One region of the Microbacterium oleivorans genome, then DNA from elsewhere that is predicted to be linked to it. Evidence: predicted binding sites of a transcription regulator. Region 1 holds the regulator's gene; the other holds the start of a gene.
What was found. Region 1 encodes HrcA, which represses chaperone genes, less so after heat shock. Its sites were predicted from a motif close to TTNGCACTCGNNNNNNNCGAGTGCNAA; they were not measured.
Positions count from the first base shown of each region.

Region 2: groL (chaperonin GroEL) is a predicted target of HrcA. The motif match lies at 3,633-3,659, and genes of this name have one in related genera.

Region 1 is NZ_CP058316.1:163,385-180,781, forward strand. Features, by position in the region: gene HW566_RS00890 (TetR/AcrR family transcriptional regulator) at 1-289, opposite strand, end outside; gene HW566_RS00895 (zinc-binding alcohol dehydrogenase family protein) at 344-1,498, shown strand; gene holA (DNA polymerase III subunit delta) at 1,541-2,581, shown strand; gene rpsT (30S ribosomal protein S20) at 2,737-2,997, opposite strand; gene HW566_RS00910 (alpha/beta fold hydrolase) at 3,114-3,851, opposite strand; gene HW566_RS00915 (ExeM/NucH family extracellular endonuclease) at 3,891-8,603, opposite strand; gene lepA (translation elongation factor 4) at 8,807-10,657, shown strand; gene HW566_RS00925 (DUF1990 family protein) at 10,684-11,343, shown strand; gene hemW (radical SAM family heme chaperone HemW) at 11,343-12,560, shown strand; gene hrcA (heat-inducible transcriptional repressor HrcA) at 12,636-13,673, shown strand; gene dnaJ (molecular chaperone DnaJ) at 13,713-14,834, shown strand; gene HW566_RS00945 (16S rRNA (uracil(1498)-N(3))-methyltransferase) at 14,839-15,567, shown strand; gene HW566_RS00950 (histidine triad nucleotide-binding protein) at 15,614-15,961, shown strand; gene HW566_RS00955 (PhoH family protein) at 16,008-17,051, shown strand; gene ybeY (rRNA maturation RNase YbeY) at 17,048-17,397, shown strand, end outside.
Region 2 is NZ_CP058316.1:649,626-654,954, reverse strand. Features, by position in the region: gene HW566_RS16205 (helix-turn-helix domain-containing protein) at 11-412, shown strand; gene HW566_RS03095 (nitroreductase family protein) at 328-864, opposite strand; gene msrB (peptide-methionine (R)-S-oxide reductase MsrB) at 861-1,268, opposite strand; gene HW566_RS03085 (DUF2332 domain-containing protein) at 1,335-2,330, shown strand; gene HW566_RS03080 (DUF3263 domain-containing protein) at 2,340-2,582, shown strand; gene HW566_RS03075 (LytR C-terminal domain-containing protein) at 2,612-3,196, shown strand; gene HW566_RS03070 (cold-shock protein) at 3,318-3,521, shown strand; gene groL (chaperonin GroEL) at 3,698-5,317, shown strand.

The DNA.
Region 1 (17,397 bases):
ACTGCTCGAGCTCGTCCGCGGCGCCGGTCACGCCGTGCAGCGCGAGCGCCATCGGTTCGAGCCCCGCGGGTACGTCATCGAGAAGACGTCTCACGACGTCGGGGAACTCGCGTTCGCGCAGGAACAGCACGTCGCGCTTGTCTGCGAAGTGCCGGAAGAACGTGCGTGTGGTCAGCCCCGCCCGCTCGGCGATGCGGGGCACGGTGGTCTTGGAATAGCCGTCGGAGAGGAAGAGTTCCATCGCCGCGCGTTCGAGTCGGAGAGCCGCGTCCGGTGCCCAGCGTGCCATGTGTCCACAGTAGCCGACTGACGACACGTCGTGTCATCGACCCTATAGTGAGTGATGTCACCTCGTGTCATCCCCTCGATCATCGGAGTCATCGTGTCCCTGAACGCCGCCGCCTGGCTCGCATCACCCCGCGCCGACCTCGTCGTCCGTCCCGCCGACATGCCCGTTCCGGGGCGCGGCGAGATCCTCATCCGCAACCGTGCGCTGGCGGTCAACCCCCTCGAGGTCAAGCAGGGGACCGGCGACCTGATGTACCGCTGGCTGTCGTACCCGATGATCCTCGGGGAGGACGTCGCCGGAGTCGTCGAAGCCGTCGGCCCCGACGTGACCCGCTTCTCGGCCGGTGACCGTGTCGTGGCGTACGCGGTCGGGATGGAGCGCGGACGTCGCCACGACGCGGAGGGTGGTTTCCAGCTCTTCACCGTCGTGCGCGAGGACCTGGCCTCACCGCTCCCGGAGAGCATCGGCTACACCGACGCCGTCGTCCTGCCGCTCGCGGTCTCGACGGCCGCGACAGCCCTCTTCCAAGACGACGCTCTCGCACTCGTGCCGCCCACGCCGGGGCCGGCCGGCACCGGCACCGGCACCATCCTCGTCTGGGGCGGATCCACGAGCGTTGGGATGAACGCGATCCAGTTGGCCGTCGCGGCGGGCTATCGCGTCATCGCCACCGCGTCGGCGCGAAATGCCGGCTTCCTGCGTGATCTGGGCGCGAGCGATGTCGTCGACTACCGCTCGCCCGACGTGGAGCGCGACATCCTGGCAGGCCTCTCCGGCGAGAGCCTGGCGGGTGTCGTCGCGATCGGGCCGGGCTCCGGCGCTCCCGCCGTGCGGATCGCCGCCGCCGCGGGCGCCAAACGCGTCGCCCTCCTCAGCCCGCCGGTGTCGTTCGGCTCGATCCCGCGCCGCGGCCGACGGAGCGCGGCATTCATCCGGACCATGAGCAGAGTCGCGATCGGCCAACTCGCCATCCAGCTGCGCGCACGCGCCGCCGGCGTGCGGGCCGGCTTTGTCTGGGGCAGCACACTGATGGCGAACGAGGTCGGACCGATGCTCTGGGAGCGGTATCTGCCCGACGCGCTGGCGGACGGCAGGCATGTCTGCGCTCCCGCGGCAGAGGTGGTGGGCGATGGACTGGAAAGCATTCAGCACGCCCTGGACCGTCTGCACGCGGGCGTCTCGGCGCGCAAGCTCGTCGTGACGCTGTGAGCCGCCGCCCCGCGTGTCCACGCCGCGGATTAGGCTGAGACCATGCCGCCGAGCCCTCGCCGACCCGCCTCCCGCGGACCCGCGAAGACCGCCATCCGTCAGCTGTCGTGGCGGGCGCCCGAGCCGGCACCGATCGTCCTCGTCTCGGGCCCCGAGGAGGTCTGCGCCGAGCGTGCGATCGCGGGACTGCGCGACTACCTCAAGGCCGAGGACCCGAGCCTGGAGGTGTCCGACATCCGCGCCGACGACTACGCCGCGGGCACCCTCCTGGGCATGGCCTCACCGTCGCTGTTCGGCGAGCCTCGGCTCGTCCGCGTCGGCGGCGTCGAGAAGTGCTCCGACGCGTTCCTGACCGAGGCGCTGGCCTACCTCGAGAACCCGCAGGACGGCGCCACGATCGTGCTGCGGCACACCGGGGCGAGCGTCCGGGGGAAGAAGCTCCTCGACGCGATCCGTGCCGGCACCGGTGGCGGTGTCGAGATCGCCGTCCCGGCGATCAAGCGTGATGCGGATCGGTTCGACTTCGCCGCCGGTGAGTTCCGCACCGCGGGCAAGCGCATCGCGCCCTCGGCGCTGCGGACGCTCGTCTCGGCGTTCGCCGACGACCTCACCGAGCTTGCGGCGGCATGCCAGCAGCTGATCTCCGACGTGCCCGGCGACATCGGAGATCAAGTCGTCGAGCGATACTACGGGGGCCGCGTCGAGACCACCGCCTTCGCCGTGGCGGACACCGCGATCGCAGGCCGCTACGGCGAGGCGCTGATCACGCTGCGCCATGCTCTTGCGAGCGGTGCCGACCCCGTTCCCCTGGTCGCGGCGATCGCGTCGAAGCTGCGGACGATGGCCCGCGTCGCGGGCACCCGCGAGCCGTCCGCCGCCCTCGCGGCTCGGCTCGGCATGAAGGACTGGCAGGTCGACCGGGCCAAGCGCGATCTGGTCGACTGGACGGAGTCGGCGCTCGCCACCGCGATCCAAGCGGCGGCACGTGCCGACGCCGAGGTGAAGGGCGCCTCACGCGATCCGGTGTTCGCCGTCGAGCGCCTGGTCACCGTCATCGCGACCCGCGCCCCCTACGGCGCCTGACCCTGGCCTCCACCCGATCTGCAAGACCACGCTCTTACCCGGGACCCGGCCGCGAACCCACCGTCTCGGCGCGGGAGTGCGGTGAGGAATCCGGGGACGACGAAGGCCCGCACCGACGAGCGGGGCGGGCCTTCGAGGCACAGCGGCAGAGCGGCTCAGAGAGCAGCGACCTGCTTCGCGATGGACGACTTGCGGTTCGCCGCCTGGTTCTCGTGGATGACGCCCTTGCTCACGGCCTTGTCGAGCTTCTTCGACGCGGTCGCCAATGCCTTCTCGGCGGCGGCCTTGTCGCCGGCGGCGATGGCCTCCCGGGTGCGGCGCACCTCGGTCTTCAGCCCGCTCTTGACGGCCTTGTTGCGCTCGCGCGCCTTCTCGTTGGTCTTGTTGCGCTTGATCTGCGACTTGATGTTCGCCACGTGAGACGTATCTTTCGTTCGGAATTTTCGGTGGATGTGTCGGACGGCAGTAGAGGGGTGCCGCACGACGGTCGTGTGAGGGAGGAACCCACACGGCAAGCCGAAGACCGAGTCTATCAGGTTCCGCTGCGCGAGCCGGTATCGGCGAGGGTCGCGAGGGCGAGATCGAGGAGAGCGTTGAAGACGCGCGGACGCATCGCGGTGACCAGGTGACTGGTGCGCGGCACCACGATGAGCTCGGCGCCCGGGGCCAGTCGCGTGAACAGGCGCTCGTTGACCCGCAGCTGGTCGTACTGTCCGTTGACGAACCAGGTGGGAACGTCGATCCGCCGGACGGCGGCGAGCAGGTCGAGCACCGACAGGCTGCTCAGTGCGACGTCCTGAGCGTCGTACGCGTATCCACCGGCACCGAAATCGGGACGGGTCTCGATCGGGAGCGTGCGGTCGAGCACCCAGTCGGTGATGCGCTGGCCGCGGCCGGGGAGCCGATCGAAACCGAGCGCGAGAGCCCGGTACACCGAGAGTCCGATCCCGCGGGGAATCGCCGTGCACGAGGCTGCGACGAACGCCGAGACCGGCGGTCGCTCCTCGTTGCCGACATAGGCGGTGCTCAGCAGCCCGCCCATCGAGTGACCCACCAGCAGCACGGGGCCGCGTTCCGCGGCATCCCGCACGGCGTCATCGATCGTGGCGAACGCGCCGCCCAGGGTGAAGGTCTCGGCCATGCGGGTGCCGTGGCCGGGCAGATCCAGTGCCCGCACCGACACGTCCCGCTCACGCAGGTGTGCCACCTGAGCGCGCCACATCGTGGCGGATGTGCGGATGCCGTGCACCAGAATCACCTGCGGCCGCATGCTTCCACTCTAAGCATGCGGCCGCAGGACGAGGGGTGATCAGAGCAGGGACCGAACCCGCACCGACCCGCTCACCGATCCCTCGACCGCGTCGGCGTCGCTGGGCACGAACGTCGCGGTGAAGGCGTGCGTGCCACGGCTGAGCCGGCCGAGGGTGTACGCGGCGGCGCCGGAGCGTACCGGGACCGTCGCGATCAGACGGTCGCCCTCCCGGAACTCCACCACGCCCTCGGCCCGTCCCTCTTCGAGCGAGACCAGCGCGAGCAGCGTCGTGGGCAGGATGCCGTTCAGGTGCACCGGCAGGACGGGGAGCAGCAGCGTCCGGCTCGCCACCGGGTCGACGGCCTGCTCGACGTCGACGGCGACGGTCACGGTGGTCCCGGTCGCCGGGGCGGTCAGCGTGAGCGTCGCCGGGCCGGCCGGCACCTCGGCGGGGATCGTGGCCTCGACGGCCGCGGTGCCCCCCGATACCGGCACGGTCGTCAGGAGCGTGTCGCCCCAGCGCACCTCGAGGGAGGTGTTCTCCGGGGCGCCGCGGCTCGTCATGTTCAGCCCGGCGACCGAGAACGACACCGGCGCGCCGGCCGTCGCCGTGTCGGGAACCCCCGAAACCTGCACGGCCTGCTTCGCGAAGTCGGGCTCGAGCGGCGGATTGTCGGCGATGTAATCGACCCAGGCCTCGTAGTCGAGCAGGCCGGTGTCGACGTAGTCGGTGCCCTCGGCGAAGACGCGGAAGTTGTCGCCGCCGGCCGCAAGGAACGAGAAGGTGCCGATCCGGTACTCGCCGGCGGGATCGATGGGAGCGCCGTCTACCGTGACCGATGTGATCCTCTCGCCCTCGGGGAGCGCCGGGTCGTAGGTGTACTGCACGTTGTCCGACAGTCCCAGCTGCAGGTACGGTCGCTGCGGCACCGTGCCGTCGGCTGCGCGCTGCCACTGCTGCTCGAGCATCGTGGTGAACTGTTCGCCGGTCAGCGTCACGAGCGCGAGCGTGTTGTTGAACGGCAGCACGGCGTTCGCCTGCGAGAACGAGACGGTGCCGTCGGCGAGACCGGGCACGGCCGTCGCGCCGAACTCCGCCTGGGTGTCCCACAGGTCGGCACGGAGGCCGCCCGGGTTGGTGACGCCGATGACCGCACCGTCGGGCAGGTCGGCCAGGCTGTCACGCAGCATCGTGGCCACGGTGTTGCCGAGGGCCGACTCCGACGCGCGGTCGTCGCGGCTGCCGCCGCTCCAGACGCCGTCGACGAAGGAGCCGCCGGCATACGCGGTCGTGATGTCACCCGCCACCTCGCCGACGGCGGTGTTGCCGATCTCGGCCGCGTTTGCGAGCGCGGCCCGCACGATGCCGTCCACCTCGGCGACGCGGGGGTAGGTCGCCACCAGGGATGCCGCGTCGGCGGTGGTCCGAGGCACGAGCTGCTCGGCGTGCGCGCTGACCGTGTGCGTGTCCGGGTCGATCTCGAGCAGGATCTGCCCGATGTTCGCCCCGTAGGACCCGGTCTGGACGACGGGGCGGGTGCGATCGGTGCCGGGAATAGCGGCCGACCATGCGTAGTCCTTGTGCGTGTGACCGGTGAAGATCGCGTCGACCTCCGCTGCGGTGTCGTTCACGAGTGCTGCGAACGCGCCGCCGGCGGCGAGTTCCTGCTCGAGGTCGGCGCCGTCCGCCGTGCCGGCCCCGGCACCCTCGTGGTAGAGCGCGACGAGCACGTCGGCTTCGCCGTTCGCCTCATCGCCGTCGCTCAGCTGCGCCGCGACGCGGTTGACCGCCTCGACGGGGTCGCCGAACTCGACAGCCTCGATGCCGGCCGGACTGACCAGCGACGGCGTCTCTTCCGTCACCGCGCCGATGATGCCGACCGACAGCCCGTCGGCATCGACGATCGCGTACTCGGGCAGAGCGGGCGTCCGCGTGCCGGCCTCGTACACGTTGGCGCCGAGCTGCGGGTAGTCGGATGCCTCGGCGACGCGCCCGGACAGATCGGCGAACCCGCGATCGAACTCGTGGTTGCCCACGGCGCTCGCCTGCAGCTCGAGGGCGTTGAGCACATCGATCGTCGGCTGATCCTGCGCCACGGAAGAGGCGAACAGCGAGGCCCCGATGTTGTCGCCGGCCGACAGGAACAGCACCGGCCCGTCGGCGGCCTCGCGAAGCTGCTCGACCGTGCCGGCGAAGGCGACGGTGTTGTTGTCGATGCGCCCGTGGAAGTCATTGATCCCCAGCAGGGTCAGCGAGACGGGCGCGGCCTCCGCGTCGATCCCCACGATGACGGGGTCGTGGTCGCTCGAGCGGTACGCATCGGGTGCGTCGAACAGCGTCCCGTGGTTGGCGTACCGGCTGTACTCGAGTGCGACCGACTCACCGGAGTTGATGTTCCAGATGTCGGCGCCGGTCGCGCGGCCGAGCGCGGCGTCGTTGAGCAGGACGTGGTCCAGCGAGCCCGACAGGCCCGAGAAGCTGTACGAGCTCCCGGCGACGTCGAAGGCCTGTTCCGCCGAGCTGAAGCCCGCCTCGTACAGGACCTGAAGCGGATCCTCCTGGCCGTACGAGTTGAAGTCGCCGACCAGCGCGACGGAGTCCACGTCTGTTTCGGACTGCACCTCCGACACCCAGTCGCGCAGTGCCGTCGCCTGGCGGACCCGCGACTCGACCGACGCGCCCTGGCCGTCGCCGGTGTCGGCGTCCCCCGGCCACGGACCGGCCGATCCCTTGGACTTGAAGTGGTTCACGACGAAGAGCAGATCGGCCCCGCCGCCGACGGGTGCGAAGACCTGCCCGATGGGCTCACGGGCGTTGCCGAACGCCCCGCCGTCGTCGCTCTGATCGCCCAGCGCCCGCGCCGCACCGTCCGGGGTGACGAGAGCGGGCTGATAGATGATCGCGTTCGTGATGACGTCCTGCTCGGATGCCGGCGGCAGATCGGCCGACGAGGGCACGAACGCCCAGCGGTCCTCCCCGGCGGCGGTGTTCAACGCGTCGACGAGGGATGACGTCGCCTCGTCGGGGGCCTCGCCGAGAGCAGCGGAGTTCTCGATCTCCATGAGGCCGACCACCGAGGCATCCAGCTCGGTGATCGCGGCCACCAGCTTGCGCTCCTGGCGCTCGAAGTCGCCGGCATCCCAGGCGCCGCGCTGATCGCAGCCGTCGCGCACCGTGACCCCGTCGCCGAAGCGATCGGTGTACGCGACGCACGCGGCGTCGTCGGTGCCGAGGGTCGTGAAGTAGTTGAGCACGTTGAACGAGGCAATCGTGATGTCGCCGCCGACCGCCTCCGGAGCTGCCGTGCGCACCTGCTCGAAGACGACCTGATCCTCACCCGCGCCGTCGCCGACGAGGGGCACCGTGGGATTGAGCTTCCAGGTGTCGTTGCGGAAGTCGACGATGTGCGGCGCCGTGAAGGTGGCGCCGGCTCCGACAACCACCGGCTCGCGGAGCGACACGTACGGGGGAGTGAGGGCGCGATTGTCGCTCGAGAGGAAATTGACGCTCGTGCCGTCGTCGAGCGTGACCGCACGCGCGGCATTGTCCGCCGCGATCGCCGCGGCCTCCGGGGAACCCGGGCGTGCGGCGTCCGTCGGCTGGCGCAGCGGCGCGTCGCCGAACGCGAGACCGACCTCGCCGTACTGGTTGGTCGAGTAGGTGTTGGTGACGGTGAACGCCCCCTGCGGCTCGATGAGCATCGACTCGAGCACCTCGCGGCCGGCGGCGTCGGCCGGCCACGCCAGGCGCACCGGGACGGGCTGCTCGGCGGCGGCGATGACGGCCGCTGCTCCGGTGGCCACGGTGATCTCGGTCAGTCCGTTGAACTCCGACACGACACCCGTCAGCTCGACGGTGTCGCCCAGGGCCACCTCGTCGACGGCGCCGGGGGCGTAGACGAAGACGGCGTCGGATGCGGCGCGACCGGCCGTCGTGTCGCCGCCCGTCCCGGGCGTCTGGATCACGTAGCCGTCGAGTCCGCCCGTCGGGTAGTGCGCGGTGACCACGCCCGAGGTCGTGACGGTGGCGCCGACGTGCGGGGATGCGTCACCGTCGCCCTGGATCTGCGCGATCGTCAGCGCGATCGGGTCCGGCTCCGGCTCCGGGTCGGGGTCGGGGTCACTGCCGCCGAGGCCCTGGGGCGTCGGCGCACCGGCGGTGAAGTCCGCGGCGTTGTCGGCGGTGTTGGTGAGGGCGTCGTCACGCGCGACGGATGTCGCGTTGGTCGTGGCCGGGGCCGCGCCGGCACCGGCGAAGTGCGTCGCGCCGCCCCAGCCGACGAGGTCGACCACCTGAGGGAGATTCGCGATGCCGGTCGCGCCCGCCAGCGCGTCGCGGCTCGAGACCAGCGCGACCTTGCCCTGCGAGCCGCTGAGGGCGACCGTGCCCTCGACGTCGGCGTCGAAGCCAGGGAGCGAGGTGTTCGCCCCGGTGGCCTGACCGACCAGCACCTGGCCGCCTGCCGGGACGACGGCGCCGGCGAGCGGGGTCACCTGCCACGATGCTCCGGTCGCGGAGGCGTACTGCACGCTGTACTGCGACAGGTCGACGGCGGCGTCCCCGACGTTGGCGATCTCGACGAAGTCGCGGTTGAACGGTGCGCCGTTGTTGCCGCCGCCGCCGTAGACCTCCGAGATGACGAGGTCGGCGGCCGGATCCACGGCCGCCGCCGCGCTGATCGGGAATCCGATCGCCGAGGCGACGGTGGCCGCGGCGATCGCGGCGGTCAGAGTGCGCGAGCGCGCGCGAACGTGAACTGACGAGGTCACGGAGATCTCCCAGCGGCGCGGGCACGAGGGGGATGTCGCGCGGGGACCGGCCGTGCTTCGAGCTTCGGCTGAGGATCGCCTGGGAGCAAGCAACGAATGTGTTAAATCTTCCTCATCCCGTCTACCCGCGGGCGGGAGCGCGATGCGACCCGACGCCGCTGCGGCGCGTGGCCGGGCGAGGCCCCGGGTAGACTGCCCAGGACATGTCTCCGCGCGCCTCCCAGCCGCTCGCGCCTGCCGCCACGCCGCCCGAGCTCATCCGCAACTTCTGCATCATCGCCCACATCGACCACGGCAAGTCGACGCTGGCCGATCGGATGCTGCAGATCACCGGCGTCGTCGCCGACCGCGACATGCGCGCGCAGTACCTCGACCGGATGGACATCGAGCGCGAGCGCGGCATCACGATCAAGAGCCAGGCCGTGCGGATGCCGTGGTCGAAGGACGCCGGCACCTTCGCGCTCAACATGATCGACACGCCCGGCCACGTCGACTTCACCTACGAGGTCAGCCGGTCGCTCGCCGCGTGCGAGGGCGCGATTCTGCTCGTCGACGCGGCTCAGGGCATTGAGGCCCAGACGCTCGCGAACCTGTACCTCGCCCTCGAGAACGACCTGCAGATCATCCCGGTGCTCAACAAGATCGACCTGCCGGCGGCCGACCCCGAGAAGTACGCCGCGGAGCTCGCCAATCTGATCGGAGGCGATCCCGCGGACGTGCTGCGGGTGAGCGGCAAGACCGGCATGGGGGTCGAGGAGCTGCTCGACCGCATCGTCGACCGCATCCCGGCACCGGTCGGCGACCCGGACGCTCCAGCGCGCGCGATGATCTTCGACTCGGTCTACGACGCCTACCGCGGCGTCGTCACCTACGTGCGGATGGTCGACGGAAAGCTCGAGCCGCGCGAGCGGATCCAGATGATGTCGACGCGCGCCACCCACGAGCTGCTCGAGATCGGCGTGTCCAACCCCGAGCCGATCCCCGGCAAGGGGCTCGGCGTCGGCGAGGTCGGCTATCTGATCACGGGCGTGAAGGACGTCCGCCAGTCCAAGGTCGGCGACACGATCACCACCCACCGCAAGCCCGCCACGCAGGCGCTGCCCGGGTACACCGACCCCAAGCCCATGGTCTTCTCCGGCATCTATCCGATCGACGGCAGCGACTACGGCGACCTGCGCGAGGCGCTCGACAAGCTCAAGCTCTCCGACGCGTCGCTCCAGTACGAGCCCGAGACCTCCGTGGCGCTCGGCTTCGGGTTCCGGTGCGGGTTCCTCGGGCTCCTCCACCTCGAGATCATCACCGAGCGTCTCTCGCGCGAATTCGGCCTGGACCTCATTACCACCGCTCCGTCGGTCACCTATGAGGTCGCGACCGACACCGGCGAGACGGTGGTCGTGACCAACCCGAGCGAATACCCGGACGGCCGCGTGGCCGAGGTGTCGGAGCCGGTCGTGAAGGTCGGCATCCTCGCGCCGAAGGACTACGTCGGCACGGTCATGGAGCTCTGCCAGACGCGCCGCGGCACTTTGCTGGGCATGGACTACCTGAGCGAGGACCGTGTCGAGCTGCGCTACAACATGCCGCTGGGCGAGATCGTGTTCGACTTCTTCGATCACCTCAAGTCGCGCACCCAGGGCTACGCGAGCCTCGATTACGAGCCGGCCGGTTCGCAGACGGCCGACCTGGTCAAGGTCGACATCCTGCTCCAGGGTGAGAAGGTCGACGCGTTCAGCTCGATCGTGCACCGTGAGAAGGCCTATGCCTACGGCACCATGATGACCGAGCGGCTGCGCAAGCTGATCCCGCGACAGCAGTTCGAGGTGCCGATCCAGGCCGCCATCGGCGCTCGCATCATCGCGCGCGAGAACATCCGCGCGATCCGCAAGGACGTGCTCGCGAAGTGCTACGGCGGTGACATCACCCGCAAGCGCAAGCTCCTCGAGAAGCAGAAGGAGGGCAAGAAGCGCATGAAGATGGTCGGGCGCGTCGAAGTGCCGCAAGAGGCCTTCATCGCGGCGCTCTCGGGCGACGTCGAGGGCAAGGACAAGAAGTAGCCCCAACCGGATCCACGAGGAGACCGATGCATCAGCGACGCGGGACCTTCCGAGACGAGACCGTCGACTACGCGGCGGTCGGTGCGACGCGCGCGCACGACCTGATGGCGTATCCGCCCGAGCGCAGCCTCCCCGCCGAGAGCGCCTGGCGCATCGGCAGCGGTCAGTCGCGCTTCGACACGGCCGCCGACCTCCTGATGTCATGGTCGGCCCTGCGCGGTGCCGGCCTGCGCGTGAGCGACGTGCGGCCCGCATCGGGCCCCATGTACACCGGCGTCGCGTTCGACGAAGAGGGCAATGCGGTGGCGCCGAGCAGCATGGAGCACGAGCAGCGGTTCGACTCGGACGGCACCCCGTACGTCGGCGCGGGCACGACCCTTCGCGTGCACGGGCGCGTCTCGGGCCTCAGCGCGGACGCCGAGCTGCGCGTGATCTTCGTCGACGAGGAGCCGCGTCGGGTCGCCTTCGCGCTCGGCACGGTCGGCGGCTCGGTCGTCAGCGGCGAGGAGTCGTTCCTGCTCGAATGGCGCGACAGCGACGAGGTGTGGTTCGTGGTGCGCGCGTTCGACCGGCCGACGGCCCTGACGTATCGCATGCTTCCGGCGCTCGTGCGCCGCCGACGACGGATGCTGTTCCAGGGCTATCTCCGGGCGATCTCGCCGCTGTACACGACGCCCGGGGCCTGATGGGCGCAGCGCTGCCTCTCGGTGATCCGGTGCCGGCCGACGGATCGCTCCCGGACGACCTCGCCATCGCGGCCGACGGCGCGTTCGGGGTGTACCTGCACGTGCCCTTCTGCCGCGTCCGATGCGGCTACTGCGACTTCAACACGTACACCGCCACCGAGCTGCGCGGAGCGCGCCAGGATGCGTACGCCGACGAGGTCCTGCGAGAGATCGCGCTCTCGGCGCGTGTCCTCGACGAGCGGGGCCCGCGGCGCCCCGCCGAGACGGTGTTCTTCGGCGGCGGCACGCCGACCCTCCTGCCTCCGGGCGACCTCGCCCGCATGCTGGCGGGCGTTCGCGACACCTTCGGGATCGCGCGCGGCGCCGAGGTCACGGTCGAGGCGAACCCCGACACGCTGACCGACGAGGTCGCCCGCGAGCTGGCCGATGCCGGAGTCACCCGCCTGTCGATCGGGATGCAGTCGGCAGTGCCGCACGTGCTCGCTGCGCTCGATCGCACCCACGATCCGGCGAACGTCGCGACGGCGGTCGCCGCGGCCCGAGCGGCCCGCCTCGATGTCTCGCTCGATCTCATCTACGGAGCTCCCGGCGAGAGTCTCGACGACTGGCGTCGCTCGCTCGAGACGGCGGTCGCCCTCGGCCCCGACCACGTTTCGGCTTACGCGCTCATCATCGAGGAGGGCACCAAGCTCGAGCGGCAGATCCGCCGCGGCGAGGTGCTCGCCCCCGACGACGATCTGCAGGCCGACATGTACGAGCTCGCCGACGACCTGCTGGCCGCGGCCGGTTACCGGTGGTACGAGGTGTCCAACTGGTCCACGACTCCCGAGCAGCGTTCGCGTCACAACCTGGCCTACTGGCGCGGCACCGACTGGTGGGGCTACGGGCCGGGCGCGCACAGCCACGTCGGCGGGCTGCGCTGGTGGAACGTCAAGCATCCCGCCGCCTACGCGCAGCGGCTCTCCGGGGGCGTGTCGCCCGGAGCCGGGCGGGAACGGCCGGACGCCGAGGCGCGTCGCCTCGAGTCGGTGCTCCTGCGCACGCGGATCGCCGAGGGCCTCCCGATCGCGGAGCTCGATGACGATGCCCGGCGCGGTGTGGCCGGTCTCATCGCCGACGGACTGATCGACGGGGCCGCCGCGGTCCGCGGCCGCATCGTGCTGACCCTCCGGGGGCGGCTGATGGCCGACGCCGTCGTGCGAACGCTCACCGAGTGAGTCCCGGCGGCGATCCTCGCTCGCGGCGCGGTAGAATTGGCACTCCCGTACAGCGAGTGCCAGCGAGGAGGTGACATGGTTTCGGAACGCGGACTGCAGGTGCTGCGGGCGATCGTGCAGGACTATGTCGACACCCGTGAGCCCGTCGGCAGCAAGTCGATCGTGGAACGCCATGCCTTCGGAGTGTCGGCGGCGACGATCCGCAACGACATGGCGCTGCTCGAGGACGAAGACCTCATCGCCGCGCCGCACACGTCGTCGGGACGCGTCCCGACGGACAAGGGATACCGGGTGTTCGTCGACCACCTCGCGGGGCTGCGTCCGCTCAGCTCTGCTCAGCGCTCCGCCATCGCGACCTTCCTCGACGGCCCGAGCGACCTCGACGACCTCCTCGTGCGCACTGTCCGTGCTCTCACCCAGCTCACGGGGCAGGTGGCCATGGTGCAGTACCCGTCGTTCGCGCGGGCGCAGGTGTCTCATCTCGAGCTGGTCGATCTCGGCGGCGGGCGCCTCGTGGTGATCGTGGTGACCGACACCGGGCGCGTCTCGCAGCGCGTCGGGGTCGTGCGCACAGTCCTCGACGAGGCCCAGTTCGCTGTCGCGAAGGCGACCCTGCGCGCCGCGGTGACGGGGAGCTCGATTCGCGACGCGTCGCAGGCCGTCTCCGCCCTCGCCGGCGACGTGTCATCGCGCGACGCGATCGGGGAGGCTGTGCGCGAGATCGCCCGGATCCTGGTCGAGGAACTCGAGACCTTCCGGCAGGACCGTCTGGTGATGGCCGGCACCGCCACGCTCGCTCGGCGGGAGGCCGACTTCCGCGGCAGCATCTACCCGCTGCTCGAGGCGATCGAGGAGCAGGTGACCCTCCTGCGCCTCATGGGCGAGATGGTCACCGACGAGCGGGGAGTGGCGACCCGCATCGGCCGTGAGAACGAGGCCTTCGGGCTCTCGGAGGCATCCGTCGTGACGAGCGACTACGACGTCCCCGGCTCCCATGCGCGGGTCGGGCTCATGGGGCCGACCCGGATGGACTACCCGACCAACCTCGCGACGGTCCGCGCCGTCGCCCACTATCTCAGCCGGCTGCTCGAGGACGACGAGAGCTCCCGCTGACCCCACCCACCCACGCCCCTCCGGGCGGAAAGGCGATCCGTGGCTGACCACTACGAGGTCCTGGGCGTCGCGCGCGACGCGTCGCCCGACGAGATCAAGAAGGCGTATCGACGCCTCGCACGAGAGCTGCACCCCGACGTGAATCCCGGCGCGGACGCGTCCGAGCGCTTCAAGCTGGTGACGCACGCCTACGACGTGCTCAGCGACCCCGAGCAGCGCCAGCGCTACGACATGGGCGGCGATGGTCCCGGCGGTTTCGGGGGAGCCGCGGGCTTCGGCGGGTTCAGCGACATCTTCGAGACATTCTTCGGCGGCGGTGGTGCCGGCGGCGGCCGCGCCGGCGGGCCGCGATCGCGCCGGGAGCGCGGACAGGACGCCCTCGTCCGCGTGACGCTCGAGCTCGGCGACGTCGTCTTCGGTGTGCACCGCGACATCGAGGTCGACACCGCGGTGCTGTGCGAGACCTGCCAGGGCTCGTGCTGCCAGCCCGGCACCCAGCCGGTCACCTGCGATGTCTGCCACGGCGCCGGCAACGTCCAGCGCACGGTCCGCAGCCTGCTCGGCAACGTCGTGACCTCGCAGCCCTGCAACGTGTGCCAGGGCTACGGGACGACCATCCCCTACCCGTGCACGACGTGCCAGGGACAGGGACGGGTGCGTGCTCGCCGCACTGTCTCGCTCGACATCCCCGCCGGTGTCGAGACGGGGCTGCGGCTGCAACTGCCGGGGTCCGGCGAGGTCGGTCCGGCGGGCGGACCCAATGGGGACCTCTACCTGGAGGTGACCGTGGCCGCCCACGACGTGTTCAGCCGCGAGGGCGACGATCTTCTCGCCACGCTCGAGGTGTCGATGCCCGACGCGGTGCTGGGCGCCACCACCACGATCGAGTCGCTCGACGGCCCGGTCGACCTCGAGCTGCGGCCCGGCGTGCAGTCGGGTGACGTGCTGACGATCAAGGCCCGCGGGATCACGCCCCTGCGCGGAACGAACCGCGGCGACCTCCGAGTCGGCGTCCACGTCGTGACGCCGACTCGCCTGGACGCGAAGGAACGCGCGCTGATCGAGGAGCTGAAGCGCCGCACGAAGGCACCGGCCCCGCACCTGGCGGAGTTCCACCAGGGGATGTTCGCGAAACTGCGCGACCGGTTCCGGAACAGCTGATCCCATGGCGCTGCACTTCGTCGTCGACGCGCCGCTGGACGCCCAGCCGGGCGAGAGCGTCGAACTCACCGGCGCCGAGGCTCACCACGCTGCGGGCGTGCGGCGGGTGCGGCCCGGCGAAGCGGTGACGGTCGGCGACGGTGCCGGCACCTGGCTGAGCGGGACCGTCGTGTCGGCCGACCCGAGACTCGTGCGCATCGACGTCACCGGGCGTCGGGACCTCCCGGCGCCCGAGCGCCGCGTCGCCCTCGTGCAGGCTCTCGCCAAGGGCGACCGCGACGAGCTGGCAGTGCAGGCGTGCACCGAGCTCGGGGTGGACGAGATCGTCCCGTGGCAGGCGGCGCGCAGCGTTTCGCGCTGGAGCGGACCCAAGATCGAGCGTGGCATGCAACGCTGGTCGACCATCGCTCGCGAGGCCGCGAAGCAGGCACACCGGCCATGGTTGCCCGACGTCGCCGCGCCGGCATCGACGGCCGATCTGGTCACGCGGGCGACGGGGAGGCGGATGCTGGTGCTCGAGCCGTCGGCGACGCAGCCGCTCAGCCGCGTCGACCTGGGCGACGGCGACGTCGACCTGGTCGTCGGTCCCGAGGGCGGGATCGCGCCGGAGGAGCTCGAGGCGCTGCGGGGCGCCGGTGCCACCCTCGTCCGCCTGGGCGGCACCGTCCTGCGCACCTCCACCGCCGGGCCCGCCGCGCTCGGTGTGGTCAACGTGGCTCTCGGACGCTGGTGAGCGCCGGCTCCGGTCCGATCGCACACCCCGCCGATAGACTGAGATCATGAGCGAACCGTCCGTCTTCACGCGCATCCTCCGCGGTGAGATCCCCTCCGAGATCGTCGCCGAGACCGAGAACGTGTTCGCCATCCGCGACATCGCCCCGCAGGCTCCGGTCCACCTGCTCGTGATTCCCAAATCCGAGCAGTACCGCAACGTCGTCGAGCTCGCAGCGGGTGACCCCGCTCTGCTGAGCGAGCTCGTCGGCCTCGCCCGCACGGTCGCCGACGAGCACGCCGCGGGTGACTTCCGATTGATCTTCAACACCGGTGCCGGTGCGGGGCAGACGGTCTTCCACGTCCACGCCCACGTCCTCGCCGGTGACCTCTCCGAAGGGAGCCTCGGTGGCTGACGCTCCCGAACCCGCCGTCGCGAAGATCCTCGCCGACGGCATCGCCATGGTCCAGCTCCTGGGCCCCCAGGACCGCCTGCTCCGGGTCGTCGAGCGCGAGCACCCCGACGTGGACGTCCTGGTCCGAGGCAACGAGATCACGCTGACCGGCAGCGAGCACGACGTGGCTGCCGCCACCTCGCTCGTCGACGAGCTGATCGCCATGGCTCGCGCCGGCCAGGGACTCGACCCGAGCGACGTCTCGACGTCGAACCGCATCCTGCAGCGCCGCACGGCAGGCGACGAGGGGCCGCGCCCCTCCGAAGTCCTGGGCGAGGCGATCCTGTCGTCGCGGGGCAAGGTCATCCGTCCGAAGACCCTGGGGCAGAAGGCGTACGTCGACGCGATCGACGAGAACACCATCGTCTTCGGCATCGGCCCGGCGGGAACGGGCAAGACCTATCTCGCCATGGCGAAGGCGGTGCAGGCGCTGCAGCGCAAAGAGGTCAACCGCATCATCCTGACCCGCCCCGCCGTCGAGGCGGGGGAGCGGCTGGGGTTCCTGCCCGGAACCCTGACCGACAAGATCGACCCCTACCTCCGACCGCTCTACGACGCCCTCAACGAGATGCTCGACCCCGAGCTGGTGCCCAAGCTCATGGCCACCGGCACGATCGAGGTCGCCCCGCTGGCGTACATGCGCGGTCGCACGCTGAACGACTCGTTCGTCGTCCTCGACGAGGCGCAGAACACCACGCCCGAGCAGATGAAGATGTTCCTCACCCGCCTGGGCTTCGGCACGCGCATGGTCGTCACGGGCGACATCACCCAGGTCGACCTGCCCCAGGGCACGTCGGGGCTTCGGACCGTGACGCGCGTGCTGAAGAACGTCGACGACATCCACTTCGCGACGCTCACGAGCGAGGACGTCGTGCGCCACACCCTGGTCGGCCGCATCGTCGACGCCTACAGCGAGTACGACGAGCAGCGACTGCTCGCGCGCCGGGAGCGCGATGAGGCGAGCGAATTCGCGAGCCGCGCAGAGGGACGCTCGTCGTCCCGGCCGTCCGGGCCCCGCGACCGACTCCCGAAACGAGGACGCTCATCATGACGATCGAGATCACCAACGAATCCGGCGTCTCGGTCGACGAGACCGTGCTTCTCCGCCTGACCGAGCACAACCTCGCGCAGCTGAACGTCAGCCCGGACGCCGACCTGGCGATCCTCCTCGTCGACGAGGGCGCGATGGAGTCGCTGCACGTGCAGTGGATGGACGAGCCCGGGCCGACCGACGTCCTCAGCTTCCCCATGGACGAGCTGCGTCCGGGGACCGAGGAGTCGCCGACGCCGCCGGGGCTGCTCGGCGACATCGTGCTGTGCCCGCAGGTGGCGGAGGCCCAGGCTCAGGCGGCCCGCCACACGACCCTCGACGAGCTCATCCTGCTCACGACGCACGG
Region 2 (5,329 bases), 480 kb from region 1:
CTGTTGCCATATGGCAGACAGTTTGCTAAGCGCCCGTGTCGCCCGGTCCGTGCGAGCGATCCTCGCCGAGAAGCGTCTCACCCAGGAGTGGCTCGCTGAGGCCAGCGGCATCCCGATGCGCACCCTCGCGCGACGTCTGCACGTGCGCCGCCCGAGCCCGCTGTCGATCGAGGAGCTCGCGACGATCGCGGTGGCGCTCGGCGTCGGCATGGGCGATCTGCTGCCCGGGTTCGAACACCCCCGCCCGCAGGAGGAGCGGGCAGCTCGGACACCCCCGCCCGCAGGAGGAGCGGGGAGCCCGGACCCCGCCGACGTGATCGACTCAGATCACGGCAGTCTCGAGATGAAGGACTCGGCGTCGACCGTCTTGCGACGTCCTGAATCCCGTCCCTCGGGCTTGCCGCCCACGTAGAGCCACCCGAGCAGCTCTTCGCGCTTGCCGAGTCGGTGGGCCTTGGCCACAGCCTTCGACCGCGTCGCATCGCCGGTGCGCCAGAACACGCCCCAGCCTGCCTCGTCGAGAAGGAGGCTCAGCATGTGGGCGACGCCCGCGGCGACGGTCTCCTGCTCCCAGCGGGGCACCTTGCTCTTCTTGCTGTAGCTCGCGACCACGGCGATCAGCAGCGGCGCGCGCATGGGCTTGGTGGAGATGCCGCCCTTACCGTCCGCCTTGTTGAGGGCGCGACCGAGACGCAGCCGGTCGTCGCCGCGCAACTCGATCAACCGCCACGGGCGCAACGACGAATGGTCGGCGACGCGACCGGCCGCCGACACCAGTCGCACGAGCTCGTCGTGCGACGGTGCCGCGTCGGTCACGCGCGACCACGAGCGGCGTGCGCGGGCTGCCTCGTAGGCGCCGGTCACTTCCCCTGCTCGGGGGTGAACGACAGCGACAGCGAGTTCATGCAGTACCGGTCGCCGGTCGGCGTGCCGAAGCCGTCGGGGAAGACGTGGCCCAGGTGCGAGCCGCAGTTGGCGCACCGCACCTCGGTGCGGACCATGCCGTGCGAGCGGTCTTCGATGAGCTCGACCGCCTCGGGCCGCACCGACTCGTAGAAGCTCGGCCAGCCGCAGTGCGAGTCGAACTTCGTCCCGCTCTGGAACAGCTCGGAGCCGCACGCGGCGCAGGTGTACAGGCCGGCGCGTGCCTCGTCGAGCAGTTCACCGGTCCACGCACGCTCGGTGCCCGCCTGGCGCAGCACCGCGTACTGCTCGGGGCTGAGCTCCTCGCGCCACTGCTCGTCGGTCTTGTTCACGGAATACGTCATGTCTGCTCCTTCGCCTCGTCCTATTCAACTCGACGATCGGGGTGTGTGTTCCCGCACAATGGCCTCATGCCCGATGAGATCTCCGCCATCGTCGAGCGCTACCGACGCTTCGCCGTCGTCGAGGCGCCCGGAAGGTCGGATCTGTACGCGGCGTGGGCGAGCCGCGTCGCCGAGGACCCCGCGGTGCAGCGCGTGCTCGTCCGGCTGCCGGGGATGCGGCGTCAGCCGCCCCTGGTGTTCGCGGTGAGCCGACTGCTGGGTTCCGGCGACGTCGATGCCGAGGCGTGGTCGGCCTGGCTGCTCGAGAATGCGGATGCCGTCGTTGCCGAGTGCCTCGCGCGGTCGGTGCAGACCAACGAGCCGCTGCGGTGCGCCGCGCTGCTGCCCGCGCTCAGCCTCGTCGACGGCCCCATCGCGCTCCTCGAGATCGGTGCCAGTGCGGGGTTGTGCCTGTACCCGGATCGCTACTCGTACGTCTTCACCTCTCGGGACGACGAGGTTCGGCTGGACCCCGACGACGGCCCGTCGCCCGTGGTGCTCCACTGCTCGGTGCGTGGCGAGCGGATGCCGCGTGTGCGCATGCCCGAGGTGGTCTGGCGCGCCGGCATCGACCTGAACCCTCTCGACGTGCGGGAATCGCGCGACGTGGACTGGCTCGCCGGGCTCGTATGGCCGGGCGAGGTCGGGCGCGCCGAGCGCATCCGCGCCGCCGCCGGGATCGCGGCGGCCGATCCGCCGCTCCTGCGGTCGGGGGATGCCCTCGCGCTCCTCGCCGAGGTCGCGGTCCAAGCGCCGGCCGACGCGACGCTCGTCGTGTCGACCCCCGGGGTGCTGGCGCACATCCCTCGGGCGATCCGCGGCGAGGTGATCGCGGCTGCACGCGCCGCGGGGCGGTGGCTGACCATCGACGATCCGGCGCTGCACGACGGGTGGCGCGGCGGCATCCCGATCGGATGGGCGGACGGCTTCGCCGTGGCGCTCGACGGGGAGATCACGGCGGCGGCGGATCCGCTCGGACGCTGGTGGGAGTGGCGTCCCGGATCGGAGACGAACGCGCCGTAGCGTGGGGTCGTGGCTCTTTCGGATCGCGACCGTTCGCTCCTCGACTTCGAGGCGCTGTGGAGCGGGCACACCGGCGCCAAGGAAGAGGCCGTACGCGCCCAGCTCGCGTTGACGCCGGCGCGCTACTACCAACTGCTCGGTCGCCTGATCGACTCGGCGGATGCGCTCGCCTACGACCCGATGCTGGTGCATCGCCTGCGGCGCCTGCGGGCCGCCGGACGGCGTGCCGGCGACGGCCGCGCAGCCATGTGACGCTGAGGTTCGGCAGATAGCATTCCCCCGTGCCGACAACGACATACCCGAAAGACCGCTTCGACGAGCTGCCCGCCGATCTCGCTCGTGTCGGCGCGCACCGCGCCGAGAACCCGCGGCTGCGGGCCAGCGTGCTGCTGTTCTGGTCGGCGGTCGCGGTGCTCGTGCTCGTCGCGGCCGGCATCTTCGGCACGCTTGTCGTGACCGGACGCATCTCGCTGTTCCCGACATCGAGCTCGACGGCGCCCGCCGCCGAGGCGCCCGCGGCCGCCGCGCCGGTGGTGGACACGTCGTATCCGGTGCTCATCCTCAATGCCACCACGGAGCGGGGCTTGGCCAACTCGGTCGCGGACGTCGTGGTCGCCGCGGGCTGGAGTGCAGAGACGGTGGATGCCGGCGAGGCCGGGTCGCAGGATTTCCCGACGACGACCATCTACTACCTGACCGTCGAGGACGAGGGGGCCGCTCGAGGGCTGGCAGAGGTCATCGGGGGCGCCGACGTCGAGCTGAGCGATGCCTACCCCGGCCCCGCCGACGCCGACGGGGCACCCGGAAAGCAGCTGACGATCGTGCTCGGCGCCGACCGGGTGGAAGGCGCCGAAACCGGCGGATGACGGCCTGTGTTTCACGCTCGTGAAGTTCTCGATGCAGACGTGTCAACAGTGAGCGGAACGGCGGAATCGTCTCGAACGCCCTGCTTACGATGACGCTGTCGCACAGCATCAGGAGAGTCGCATGACACAGGGCACCGTGAAGTGGTTCAACGCCGAGAAGGGCTTCGGCTTCATCACCGTCGCGGAGGGACAGGACGTCTTCGTCCACTACTCCAACATCGAGATGAGCGGATTCCGCGTTCTCGAAGAAGGCCAGGCGGTCGAGTTCACCGTCGGCACCGGGCAGAAGGGCCCGCAGGCCGAGTCGGTGCGCCCCGTCGCCTGACCCCGACCACCAACGACAGAGCGCGCCGCAGATGCGGCGCGCTCTGTCGTTGACGCGCGCCGTCCGCGGACGGGTGGCTTGCACTCCCCATGGGCGAGTGCCAGAATGGCTTTAGCACTCGCATTCATCGAGTGCTAATTGACTGTTCTCCACCGTCCGGGAGGGACGACACACACATGGCAAAGATCATCGCTTTCGACGAGGAGGCCCGACGTGGCCTCGAGCGCGGCCTGAACATCCTGGCCGACGCCGTCAAGGTGACGCTCGGCCCCCGCGGTCGCAACGTCGTGCTCGAGAAGAAGTGGGGCGCCCCCACCATCACGAACGATGGCGTCTCGATCGCCAAGGAGATCGAGCTCGACGACCCGTACGAGAAGATCGGCGCGGAGCTCGTCAAGGAGGTCGCCAAGAAGACCGACGACGTCGCTGGTGACGGAACCACGACCGCGACAGTCCTCGCTCAGGCGCTCGTTCGCGAGGGACTGCGCAACGTGGCTGCCGGCGCCGACCCCATCTCGCTCAAGAAGGGCATCGAGAAGGCCGTCAAGGCCATCACCGACCAGCTCCTCGCTGACGCCAAGGAGGTCGAGTCGAAGGAGCAGATCGCGGCCACCGCATCGATCTCCGCCGCCGACGCCTCGATCGGCGAGCTGATCGCCGAGGCGATCGACAAGGTCGGCAAGGAGGGCGTGGTCACCGTCGAGGAGTCCAACACCTTCGGCACCGAGCTCGAGCTCACCGAGGGCATGCGCTTCGACAAGGGCTACATCAACCCCTACTTCGTCACGGACCCGGAGCGCCAGGAGGCTGTCTTCGAGGACCCGTACATCCTCATCGCGAACCAGAAGATCTCGAACATCAAGGACCTTCTGCCCATCGTCGACAAGGTGATCCAGGAGGGCAAGGAGCTCCTCATCATCGCCGAGGACGTCGAGGGCGAGGCTCTCGCGACGCTCGTGCTCAACAAGATCCGCGGCATCTTCAAGTCGGCTGCCGTCAAGGCTCCCGGCTTCGGCGACCGTCGCAAGGCTCAGCTGCAGGACATCGCGATCCTCACCGGCGGCCAGGTCATCACCGAAGAGGTCGGCCTCAAGCTCGAGAACGCCACGGTCGACCTGCTCGGCCGCGCTCGCAAGGTCATCATCACCAAGGACGAGACCACGATCATCGAGGGTGCCGGCGACTCGGCTCAGCTCGAGGGTCGCGTGACGCAGATCCGTCGTGAGATCGACAACACCGACAGCGACTACGACCGCGAGAAGCTCCAGGAGCGTCTTGCGAAGCTCGCCGGCGGCGTCGCCGTCATCAAGGCGGGTGCGGCGACCGAGGTCGAGCTCAAGGAGCGCAAGCACCGCATCGAGGACGCCGTCCGCAACGCGAAGGCAGCCGTCGAAGAGGGTGTCGTCGCCGGTGGTGGCGTCGCGCTCATCCAGGCGGGCAAGACCGCTTTCGCGGGTCTCGAGCTCTCGGGTGACGAGGCGACCGGTGCGAACATCGTGCGCGTCGCGATCGAGGCCCCGCTCAAGCAGATCGCGCTCAACGCCGGTCTCGAGCCGGGCGTCGTGGCCAACAAGGTCGCCGAGCTCGAGATCGGTTTCGGCCTCAACGCCGCGACCGGCGAGTACGGTGACCTGTTCGCACAGGGCATCATCGACCCCGCCAAGGTCACGCGCTCGGCGCTGCAGAACGCTGCGTCGATCGCCGGTCTGTTCCTGACCACCGAGGCCGTCGTCGCCGAGAAGCCGGAGAAGAACCCGGCTCCCGCGGGCGACCCGACGGGTGGCATGGACTTCTGATCCATCGCACAG